DNA from 2 places in the Paenibacillus sp. 01L418 genome. Region 1 is predicted to be linked to the other one. Evidence: riboswitches for the same ligand, from Rfam matches in the RefSeq annotation. Region 1 holds a riboswitch; the other holds the start of a gene.
What was found. A riboswitch is a leader RNA that binds a small molecule or an ion and turns the genes downstream of it on or off. The one in region 1 is predicted to bind cyclic di-GMP.

Region 1 (8,563 bases):
TCCGCTCGACTTGCATGTATTAGGCACGCCGCCAGCGTTCGTCCTGAGCCAGGATCAAACTCTCCAAATTGGTGTTTGAAATGCTCATTACTTTTTTATCGCTTTTTTCGCTTATCCCGAAGGATTTGCGAGGCAGTTATTACTCGTTGTTCAGTTTTCAAAGAGCAATCTTTTCTCTCTCGTCGACCGTGTATCTCGTTGGCGACCTAGATAATATATCATAGGCGTATATAGCATTGCAAGTGTTTTTTTTATTATTTACGAAAAAGTTTTCAACACTCCTATTTGCCTTCTAATTGCGCAATCGTTGCTTCGCTTCCTCCTCACCTATATTGAAGAAAGACATAAAAAAACGAGCTCTGCGATTTCCGCAAGCTCGTATAACTTCTAATATGTTTTTGTAACTGTATATTGAGCTGCATCCTTGATAAGCTCATACTTTTTCTTGCCCTTCTTTAGACCCGCATCAACTGTCGTATCAATCGTAACCCATTTCCCATCCAAGTACACTTCGTTCCAAGCATGATAAACATCCACATAAGTAGATTGTCCCATCAAGAGCTTCGTAGGGATATCCACGCTCCGCAGCATTGCCGCAAACAATGAAGCGTATCCGTAGCAGATATCCTTTCTCGATTTAAATGTGCGATCAATATTGGGGAGGTAATCAACTGACAGATTAGCAGCTAATTGATTATCATAACTTACATTCGTAATAATATACTCGTAGATTGCCTTTACTTTCTCCATATCCGTTTTTTTATTGCTCGCTAATTCTTTTGCCTTGACGATGGCGCTGCTCGCATTCGACCAGTCAATGTTCTGGATGGAATTCAAGTACAAAACCTTGTTGTCTTTCAAATCAAGCGTCACCGTTTCTTTCTTCGCCAGTTTGTATTTGTTGCCTGTTGTATTCTCTAGAACAGATATCGTATATTCGCCATTGCCAAGCTGCAATGGAAACTTCTCAGCTGTTTTTCCGCCGGTTAGATTATATGTATAGTTTGATGCGCCTTTTGCGATCATAAGCTTCGTTTTCACTTTAGTGTTCACTGCATATTGTACGGAGACAACACCTTTATCTAAATTCCCCGTATTGAGCCAATCAGAAGAGTCCGCTTCATTTGCCTGAACGACCGTTACATGGATGGATGCAAAAAGAACAAAAGCTGCGATGACTAACATAAATTTACGCATGAATATACTCCCTTCGGTAGCTGGCTGCCATCTTACGGAAGGCCCTTTAGCTTTGCGTCCCTACCTTTCGATAGGTTTGCCATTATCGTGTGAAGCGCTATGTGATGAATTTCCCTATAAAAACAAAAAAAGCCTGTTCATTCGGTAGCTGGCTGCCATCATACGGAAGGCCCTTTAGCTTTGCGTCCCTACCTTTCGATAGGTTTGCCGTTATCGTGTAGCGCTTTATTAGTTCTATTCTACCATATGAATCTAGCAAATCAATAGATTGTACTACAATATCAATCATAATTTGAATGTTTTTAAGGATTGTTGTTGCAAATTCTCGATATTAGAAAAAAAGAACCGTTGGCTGCTAAAAGCCAAACGGTTCCTTGTTTCTTTCTTATTCAGCAGAACGCTGATCTCTCATATGAGGGAACAACAGTACATCACGAATAGATGGAGCATCTGTTAGAAGCATGATCAATCGGTCGATACCGATTCCTAGTCCGCCTGTTGGCGGCATGCCGTATTCCAGAGCGCGGATAAAGTCTTCATCCATCTCATGCGCCTCGTCATTTCCATGCTCACGCTCAACAAGCTGCGACTCGAAACGCTCACGCTGATCAATCGGATCGTTAAGCTCCGTAAATGCATTAGCATGCTCACGTGCTACGATGAATAGCTCAAAACGATCGGTGAAGCGTGGATCTGCTTCGCTCTTCTTAGCAAGCGGCGAAATAGCAACCGGATGTCCTGTAACAAAGGTTGGCTGAATAAGCGTGTGCTCACCGAACTGTTCAAAGAAAGCGTTGAGAATATGACCAAACGTCATATGCGGATCAACGGCAACTTTGTGTTCTTTCGCCAAACGATGGGCTTCCTCGTCGCTCATTTCCACGCCGAAATCTACGCCAGTCGTTTCTTTGACAAGCTCAACCATGCTGACACGGCGCCACTGAGGTGTCAAATCAATTTCTTGGCCTTGATAAGTGATTTTCGTTGTTCCAAGAACCTCTTGCGCAATATGTGCGATGACATTCTCTGTCAATGCCATAATATCCTTGTAATCCGCATAAGCCTCGTAAAGCTCAATCATTGTAAACTCTGGATTGTGGCGAGTCGAAATCCCCTCATTCCGGTATACACGGCCGATCTCATATACTTTCTCCAATCCGCCTACAATCAGTCGCTTCAAATGAAGCTCGATTGCAATACGCATGTAGAGCTGCATGTCCAGCGCATTATGATGCGTTTCGAAAGGGCGTGCTGCAGCACCGCCTGCAATGGAATGCAGCGTTGGTGTTTCTACTTCTAAATACCCGCGGGAATCTAGGTAGCGACGCATGGATTGAATGATTTTGGAACGAGTAATAAAGGTTTGTTGGACGTCGGGATTCACGATAAGGTCAACATAACGCTGACGATAACGAAGCTCTACGTCTTTCAAGCCATGATATTTATCAGGCAATGGAAGAAGCGACTTTGTCAAAACTTCAATATCACGCGCTTTGACAGAGACTTCGCCTGTATTCGTTTTGAATACAACGCCTACTACGCCAATGATGTCACCGATATCCAGCAAGTCAAAAGCTGCAAACTTATGCTCTTCAACGGAATCTTTACGAACATAAATTTGAACCTTGCCGCTCAAATCTTGAATCGTAGCAAAACCCGCTTTGCCCATGCCGCGTTTCTGCATAATACGGCCAGCAATACGCACTTCAACCGCTTTTTCTTCTATTTCTTCTTTGCTGAGCCCTTCATAGGCTTGTACAATATCTTTGGCGTTATGAGTGCGTTCGAACTTTCGGCCGAATGGATCCACACCTAACCCTCTAAGCTCGTCCAATTTGTTTCTGCGAATTTGCAAGAGCTCACTTAGCTCCTGCTGTTCATTGTTTTCTTGTTCCACTTCTTTCATCTCCTTGATCATTCGGCAAAAGCAAGCAGCTGTCACCGGATTCATGCAGCAAAATCTCGTTTCGCAATAAAATATAAGCAATGTATAGACCTGTAATATACGTTCTTATATTTTAAACGTTCAAAAAGCTTCCTACAAGGAAGCTTTTTGAACCGCTCATAGCAAACATTATTTTTTGATATCGAGAATTTTGTATTGAATAATGCCGACTGGTACGCTAACTTCGACAACGGTGCCTTTTTTCTTGCCTAAAATCGCTTTACCAACCGGGCTTTCATTTGAAATCTTGTTTTGCAAAGGATCGGCTTCCGCTGTACCAACAATGGAATAATCCATTGTGTCGCCATACTCCATATCCTCAACCGTTACGATCGAACCGATGCTCACGGTATCAATATCAATATCGTCATTATTTATAATACGCGCATTGCGCAACATTTTCTCAAGGGTAAGAACGCGGCCTTCGATAAATGCTTGCTCATTCTTCGCATCTTCATATTCCGAGTTTTCGCTTATATCACCATAGCCAATTGCTACTTTAATACGTTCAGCTACTTCACGACGCTTGACCGACTTTAGGTTCTCTAATTCATCTTCGAGCTTTCGCAGCCCTTCTTGAGTCAGAATGATTTGCTTATCGTTCATCTTTCCGATTCTCCTGTCATGTGACTAATTTTTCATACCTTGTATGAATTCACTGTTACCTAATATATTACGCTTCTTATTCCTCATACCAACTGTTGTTTGAAGCGCTCTTGATGTCTTCGTTAGATTATATTGCACGATTATATTGCAAAGTTACCCTGAATGTCAATCAAAGCCAGACGACCCATTGAAACCGTTTCATTTCTGAAATGTAGAGCAGAAGCCGCATGATAGCGGCTTTTGTCGAATGGTGTCGGCTCGCTCCCGTTACGGGGTAAATCGCATAACCGATCTATTTGTATTTTAGTAAGCGTCTACTTCTGCAGAACCCGCTTCATTGCTGAAACAGCACTGACAGCTTGGAATTCTTCGTCCTCTCCAAGCGAGTGGACGTAGTTTTCCAAAATCGCTACCATCGGATCACAGCCGGTATGTTCGAGCAGCCTTTTTGCATCCTCTGGTGAGAAAACGTCGCCATTCCCAATTACGGGAATCGATACCGCTACTTTGACATCCTTTATAATGTCCCAATTAGCCTTACCCGTATACTACCATGCAAAATGGCCTTGTCGCTTACCATCTCCGCACATACAAGACCCGTTCCAAACTCCTTGGCAATTAATCAAAGGCAGAATAGCACACGCTTGCCATCGGCGCTAGCACCACTCTGTTCTTCATTTCGATGCCACCGATTTTCAGCATGTCACTCCTTCCTCCTCTTCTAATTGCTTATGGTTCATGTCTTGTGTACCAGACAGCACTATTCACGGTTATCAGACATTAATTCCTCATAGCTGATTCCGAGCGTCTTAGCGATATGATTTAATAACTTCGTATCCGTCTTTCTTGTTCCTCGCTCCAATGAGCCAAGAACGGCCACCGATACGCCAAGCTCCTTGGCCAGCTCCTGCTGAGTATAGCCCTTCAGCTTTCGAAAGGCTCTGACGCGCTGCGCCAATTGATTGTTTTCCATAACGTAATGCCTTCCTTTCCATCCAGAAGCGCTGCTTCAGATACTGCGCTTACCTCGGACTGCAGCCGATGTGTTTGATCCAAAACATCATGCAGCGGAACGAGAACGAACGACCGCTCCATCATACGCGGATGCGGCAAAGTTAATTCCTCTTGATCCATTCTGACATTATCGTATAGGAGCAGATCAAGGTCAATGGTTCTCGGTCCCCAACGAATTTGTCGAACTCTACCGAGCTGCTGCTCGTACTCCAAAAGCTGACGCAAAAGCATTAATGGAGATAGTGTCGTTCGTACAGCTAATGCCATATTGATAAAGGGCGGTTGCTCTGTGTAGCCTACCGGATCAGTCTCATACATACCCGACACTTTGCTTACCACGATGTTCGGGTGCGCATCGATGAGGCTAATCGCTTCCAGCAGCAGTTGCTCACGGTTTCCCATGTTAGATCCTAAAGCAATATATGCCTCTGCCTGTGCGCCATCAAGCGGGAATTGTTCGTCCATCATTGTCCCGCTTTCTTCGCAGTTCTACCGTTACTCCGTCAAAATGGATATCAAACGGCGGGTTAGGCTTCGTTACTCGAACCGTCACTTCATTTACCATAGTATAAACTTCCAGTACTTGCGATGCAATGTGACCTGTTAAAGCTTCGATAAGCTTAAACGGAGGGCCCTCTACAATCGTTTTCGTGAGAGCGTGGATTTCTGCATAATTCACCGTACTGTTCAAATCATCGGTTAACGCCGCTTGCTCCAAATCCATATTGAGCTCAACATCCACATGATATTTCTGGCCTAGCTTGTTTTCTTCAGGAAATACGCCGTGGTAGCCGTAAAACCTCATCCCTTTGATCATCATTTTATCCATTATAGTCACTCTCCTAACGATGTACCTTATTTAAAATAAGAAACGGCATTCAACAACACAATTAATGTCGATATAAAATGGCGTCCGTCATAAGTGCAGTACGCTTAATTGCACGCACATCATGCACACGTACGATTTGGCAGCCGTGCGCAATGCCAAGAGCAACCGTCGCAGCCGTTCCCTCAACAAGCTCATCAACAGGCAGATTCAGCGTCTGCTTAATGAATCGTTTACGCGAGGTACCAAGCAGCACCGGATATCCAAGTGCATGCAGCTCGGATAGACGGCCAAGCAGCTCCAGATTATCCTCATAGGTTTTGGCAAAACCAATACCCGGATCTAGCCAGATTTGATCTTCAGCGATGCCCGCCGTTCGCGCAATGCTTACACTGCCCTGCAAATCTGCAAGTACATCGGGAACAAAATCATTATAGTCTCTCGCATGGCGGTTATGATTGATGATGACAGGACAAGCATATTCAGCTGCAACTGCGGCCATATTAGGGTCGCCCTTAAGCCCCCAAATGTCATTAATAATATGAGCACCCGCCTCTAACGCATGCCGTGCAGTCTCAGCTTTGTATGTATCGATGGATAAAGGAATGTGCGGCAGCGCCTTACGCAAAACCTGAATAACAGGAAGGATACGCCGCAGCTCTTCCTCCACTCCCACCGGCTCAAATCCTGGACGTGTCGATTCACCGCCAATATCAATAATATCAGCGCCTTCCTCCACCATCGCTTTCGCACGGGCAAGAGCCGCATCCACACTCGTGTAGCTCCCGCCGTCCGAGAAAGAATCAGGTGTCGCATTCAAAATGCCCATAATTAACGTACGCCCGCCTAACTCCAGCCTCGTTCCGCTGCCAAACACATATGTTCTTTTATAGAAATTTGGTTGTTGATCCATTGTTAGACCGCCATCCTTCTTCTTAATGTTACATGATTATAGAGCTTAGATAGCTCCAGCATCACCGTCAATTGTCGTCTGTCGGTAAAGAGTAAGCAATTGCTTTGTAATAGAACCTGCTTGACCGTTGCCGATAACTCTACTCACCCCGCCAGCTTCTGATAACAGAGTAACGGGAACGAGCTCCTGAATGGAATTGGTAAGCCAAATCTCATCGGCCGTTTGCAGCTTCTCCAAGCTATAAAGGCCCTCTTCGGTTTCATACCCTGCACTGCCAGCCAGCTCCAGAACTCGCTTGCGTGTAATGCCCGGCAATATGCCGGTGGCCAGTTCAGGCGTATATACAACATTGTCCTTAGCAAAAAACAAGTTGCTCACGATTCCCTCCGCCAACCATCCTTCTCGGCTGAGCATAAGACCCTCGGCCCCAGGCGCAGCACCACTGGCAAGCAGCTCTCGCTTAGCAATAATATTGTTCATATAATGGAGAGACTTAAAGCGAACCTCGCCCTCAGGCGTATTCCTCCTTGTCTGCAAAAGCCGCAGCTCCCGTCCGCGCATATGAACCGCATCATTAACCGGCGGCAAAGCCTTTACAAGCATTAACACATTCGGCTGTTCATAATCTCCTGTCGGCAACCCTAGCTCAGCTTCGCCTGCACTGACGGTTAGTCTTATATAGCCATCTTTTAATTCATTCGCCACAAGAAGCTCGTTAACGGAGCTGCTCAGCTCCTCCATATTAGGCGTGTACTGAATTCCTAGCTGATCACAGCCTGAGCATAACCGCTTCATATGCCTATCTAGTAAGTAAGGCTTCCCCTCATACGTGCGGAAAGTCTCGAACAAACCTATACCGTACAAAAAGCCGTGATCATAAACTGAGATCACGGCTTCGCTCGCATCCATTACGGAGCCGTTCAGTTCGACCTTCATCGCACTGCGCCCGTCCGATTTTGCAAGAAATTACGAAGCATCGTCAAGCCATGCTCCGTTATAATGGACTCAGGGTGAAATTGCACCCCTTCAATTGCATATTCCTTATGACGCAAACCCATAATTTCTCCTTCATCGGTTTCCGCTGTTATTTCCAAGCAATCAGGCAGCGTTTCACGGCGTACGATAAGAGAATGATAGCGAGTAGCGGTAAAAGGTGATGGCAAACCTTCAAACACGGACTTTCCTTGATGATAAATGGCAGACGTTTTGCCGTGCATCAGCTTCTCCGCACGTACCACTTCCCCGCCAAATGCTTGTCCGATCGATTGATGACCAAGACATACGCCAAAAATCGGGATTTTACCTTTAAAATGCTCGATTAGAGATAAACTAATGCCCGCTTCATTCGGTGAACACGGACCTGGTGATATTAAAATATGATCGGGCGCTAATGCTTCGATTCCGGCTAAATCTATTTCGTCGTTTCTTTTTACCGTAATATCTTCCCCAAGCTCACCCAAATACTGCACTAAATTGTACGTAAAGGAATCATAATTATCGATGACAAGAATCATGTTAAGGCTCCCCCTTTTTCCGTTTCCGCTGCCAAATCGACTGCTGCAAACCGTTCGCTGTACTGAATGGCCTTCCATAATGCCTTCGCCTTGTTTAGCGATTCTTTATATTCCCGCTCCGGCTCAGAATCAATAACGATGCCTGCTCCCGCTTGAATATGAACAACGCCTTCCTGAAGCACCATTGTTCTAATAATAATATTAAATTCCATATCTCCGCTGTAGTCAATCCATCCAAGCGAGCCCGTATACGGTCCTCTGCGTGTCGGTTCAAGCTCTTCTATGATTTCCATTGTGCGAATTTTTGGAGCACCTGTAATCGTTCCTCCGGGGAAGGTAGCCGATATAACATCGTAAGCATCTTTGCCGTTTGCAAGCTGTCCTACTACCTGAGAAACAAGATGCATAACATGCGAATATTGTTCAATAACCATAAACTCTTCGACCTTAACCGTACCATAGGTTGAAATCCGCCCAAGATCGTTCCGCTCCAAGTCAACGAGCATAATATGCTCCGCCCGCTCCTTCTCATTCGTGAGAAGTTCGTC
Region 2 (3,405 bases), on a different contig from region 1:
CTTTCTACAGAATGGTAGGAAAATCAGGACCATCCTATTATGTGACTCACGCGCCATGCGAGAACAAATATATTGGCAAGCTGGATGTGAATTCGATCCGTCATCAGCGCAATTTTAGACTCGACCGATCGGCGCCGATTGAAGCACAGCTTGCGTTTCTGAAGCGGGATGCAGCAGGAAACCAGCCGTATCATGTTTTTGGACATGTGGCTGCTAAACAAACATTTCGGATCAGAAATAAAATCCATTTGGATTCAGGCGCAGTTCACGGCAATCTGCTAACCTCGGTTTCTCTGTCGGTGAAGCCGACTTTCAAATCACAGAAATCGGCAATAGCCGGCATGGAAGGCGAGCTTCCTGCTCTCTTCAAAGAGGAACGCAAAGTATCGCTGCAGGAGCTGGATGATGATGAAGCCCGCAGATTGCAGTATTGCTCGCGCAATAAAATTAACTTTATTTCAGGAACCATGTCTCCTGCAGATAAGGATGAAGCGGCGGGTGAGCTGGAATCGCTGAGGAAAGGGCTGAACTATTTTATGGAGCGCGGTGTTAAAGAGGTCGTGCTGCAGCCCAAATATATGGGATCACGCTGCAATGTTTATTTGCATGCAGATATCGAGCAATGTTTTGCAGTGAGCCGCAATGGGTACAAAATAAATAAGGTTGACCTAACCGCTGTTTATGAGCGACTGCTGCAAAGATTCGGAAGCTACATGAAGGAAAACGATATATCGATGCTTCTGCTGGATGGCGAGCTTTTGCCATGGGAGGCGCTGGGAGAAGGTCTCATCGAAAAGCAGTTTAAGCCAATTGAGAAGGGGCTTGAGACAGAGCTTGCATTCCTGAAGGCGAATGGATTCGAGGAAGCGTTCGGAAAGCTTGCGCATGATTTCAAGGAAAGTGGTTTTGAAAAGGATCAGTTTCACCTTAGCAAAGGGGCTATTAATGAGAAATATGGCCTAGCCGTCTACCAAAACTTTAAACATGTTCATTCTATTCTTGAGAAAAACAGGCCAATTGATGAGCATATCAAAGCATATGAAACGTATAAGAGGCAGCTGGAGCTGTATGCCGAGGCTGGGGAGCTTGAATACAAGCCATTTTCGCTGCTCAAAATCGTATACGTAGACGGAAGCGAGCAGCTGCCAGCGTGGAAAACCTCGGAGATGTATCGTTTCCTCTCTGACGATCCATTCATCACGCTTGTTCTGTCTGATGCGGAGAGCTATGAGCTTGCAGAAAAATATTTCTACACGCTTACGGTAGACAATCATATGGAAGGTGTCGTGATTAAGCCGGAGATGCCTCAGCCGTACACGGTTCCCTATATGAAAGTGCGCAATAAGGAATACATGTCTATTATTTACGGTTATGATTATAGATTTCCGCACAAGTACAATAAGCTCATCAAGCAAAAAAATATTACGCAAAAGCTTCGTACATCATTTAACGAGTACCGGCTAGGACAGCATATGCTGGCGATTCCTTTTGCTGAAATTGCTCCAGAAAACGATGGATATCAAGCGGCTGTTGCGAATCTTTTGTTTGAGGTTGCCAAAGAGAAGGAAATAGATCCTAGATTGTAAATCATCAATATACCAAACCTCCCAAAATGGGAGGTTTTTCTACATCATTCGACCTATTATGAAATTGGTTATGGTATATATCGGAATAATATGGAATACTGGTATATGTAAAAAGTCCTAGTAAAAAGCAAAGTTGTCGAAAGACAATGACGCAAAGCCAACAGGCCTAAAGGAAATTTCCAAAGGTGGCTGGGTTGCCAAAAGGATGAGTGATAACATACCTATATCCTCTCCTTAAAAACTTCAGGTTACCGCCTACGTTATGAATAAGAGGGGATATTTAGCAATGAAACAAATGATTAAACGTTTTAATGGCAATGTTAATGTTGGTAGTTTTAATATTGTTCAAAAGTTAGCTAATTTAGGCTACTGGGAGTTTGACCATATTCGCAGAGAAGCATCCTGGTCGAATCAAATGTTCGAAATATATGGTATGAAATCTGATTTCTCGATGACGATTGAACAATTTTTTGAGTTCGTGCATCCCGAAGATCGTGAGCGCGTTAATGAGCAGTTCCACCTTGCAATTGAATCAAAAAAGGAAAGCGTTTCCGAGTACAGAATCGTTCGTCAGGGCGGTGAAGTTAGACATGTGGTGGAAAACATTACGTTCATACGGAATGCCGAAAACGAGATATTGTTGACGATAGGCATGATTCAGGATGTTACGGAAAATAAAAAAATACAGCATCGCCTCACACTAGAAGAGCAGCTTTATAAATCGATATTTGAAAACAATCCTGATGCTGTCTTTTCTTTAGACGCACAAGGGCGTTTTTTGTCATGCAATTCAGTGCTTGAGCAACTTTTTGGATATACGAAAGAGGAAATTATTAATGATAGTTTTCATAAATTTGTAGATGCCGCAGCGCTGGATAAAACGATTCAATATTTTGAGCAAACGGTCAAGACGCTGAATCCTCAAAACTATGATACGACAGGCATTACGAGAACAGGGCAAACGGTCGAATTTAATGTGACCAATATTCCAATCATTATTAATAAAAAGCTTATCGGTGTCTACGGCATTGCCAAGGATATTACGCAGCAAAAAATGATTGAGCAGTCGTTGACTGAGACCGAATTAAAATACCGCAGTATTGTCGAGCAATCCATTGTCGGTATTTTTGTCGCGCAGAAAAACAACTTCGTTTATTCAAATGATCAGCTCAATAAAATGTTCGGTTATGACTCCTTGATCGGTATGGATATTATACAGACGATTCATCCCTCAGACCGTGAAGCCGTCGTTAATCAGCTAACGAAGTTACAGGAGGGGCAGTCTTTATCTAATTTCTGCCACAGAGCCATTAAACAAGATGGGACGAATATTCATTGCGAAGTGCACTATAATCAAGTGTCAAATATGGGTGAGCAAGCGATCGTTGGCGTAGTCCTTGATATTACGGATCGAAGCAAGGCTGAGGAATTAAATCAATATTTGGCTTACCACGATTATTTAACGGAGATGCCAAATCGCAGAATGTTTGAAGACCAGCTAGATAAGCAGCTAAGGGTAAGCGAGTATTTTAAGCAGAGGCTGGCGATCATGCTGATTGACGTGGATCGTTTCAAATATGTAAATGATACGCTGGGGCATCCGATTGGGGATGAGCTGCTGAAACAAATCGCCTTCCGATTGATGAGCAATTTACGTGATGGCCAAACCGTATTCCGACTTGGCGGAGACGAATTTGCAATTATTATAGCTGATGTAAAGCAGCAAAACGAAATTAAGGATATGGCAGCTACTATTATTAGGCTTATCAATGAGCAATTTTTGATAGAAGGATATGAGCTGAATGTAACTGCAAGTATT

Region 2: another riboswitch for cyclic di-GMP. It lies ahead of AC1DSE_RS21830 (EAL domain-containing protein); the one in region 1 lies ahead of AC1DSE_RS22865 (transglutaminase-like domain-containing protein).

What each region holds. Positions count from the first base shown of each region.
Region 1 is NZ_JBFTSN010000238.1:1,288-9,850, reverse strand. It holds partial or broken rRNA gene AC1DSE_RS22870 (16S ribosomal RNA) at 1-70, opposite strand, end outside; gene AC1DSE_RS22865 (transglutaminase-like domain-containing protein) at 388-1,197, opposite strand; cyclic di-GMP riboswitch class I at 1,210-1,288, opposite strand; cyclic di-GMP riboswitch class I at 1,338-1,416, opposite strand; gene lysS (lysine--tRNA ligase) at 1,583-3,103, opposite strand; gene greA (transcription elongation factor GreA) at 3,272-3,748, opposite strand; partial or broken gene AC1DSE_RS22850 (tRNA-dihydrouridine synthase) at 4,168-4,450, opposite strand; gene AC1DSE_RS22845 (helix-turn-helix domain-containing protein) at 4,509-4,721, opposite strand; gene folK (2-amino-4-hydroxy-6-hydroxymethyldihydropteridine diphosphokinase) at 4,673-5,230, opposite strand; gene folB (dihydroneopterin aldolase) at 5,205-5,591, opposite strand; gene folP (dihydropteroate synthase) at 5,653-6,501, opposite strand; gene pabC (aminodeoxychorismate lyase) at 6,547-7,437, opposite strand; gene pabA (aminodeoxychorismate/anthranilate synthase component II) at 7,434-8,015, opposite strand; gene AC1DSE_RS22815 (anthranilate synthase component I family protein) at 8,012-8,563, opposite strand, start outside.
Region 2 is NZ_JBFTSN010000218.1:1,298-4,702, reverse strand. It holds gene AC1DSE_RS21835 (metallophosphoesterase) at 1-1,586, shown strand, start outside; cyclic di-GMP riboswitch class I at 1,703-1,788, shown strand; partial or broken gene AC1DSE_RS21830 (EAL domain-containing protein) at 1,873-3,405, shown strand, end outside.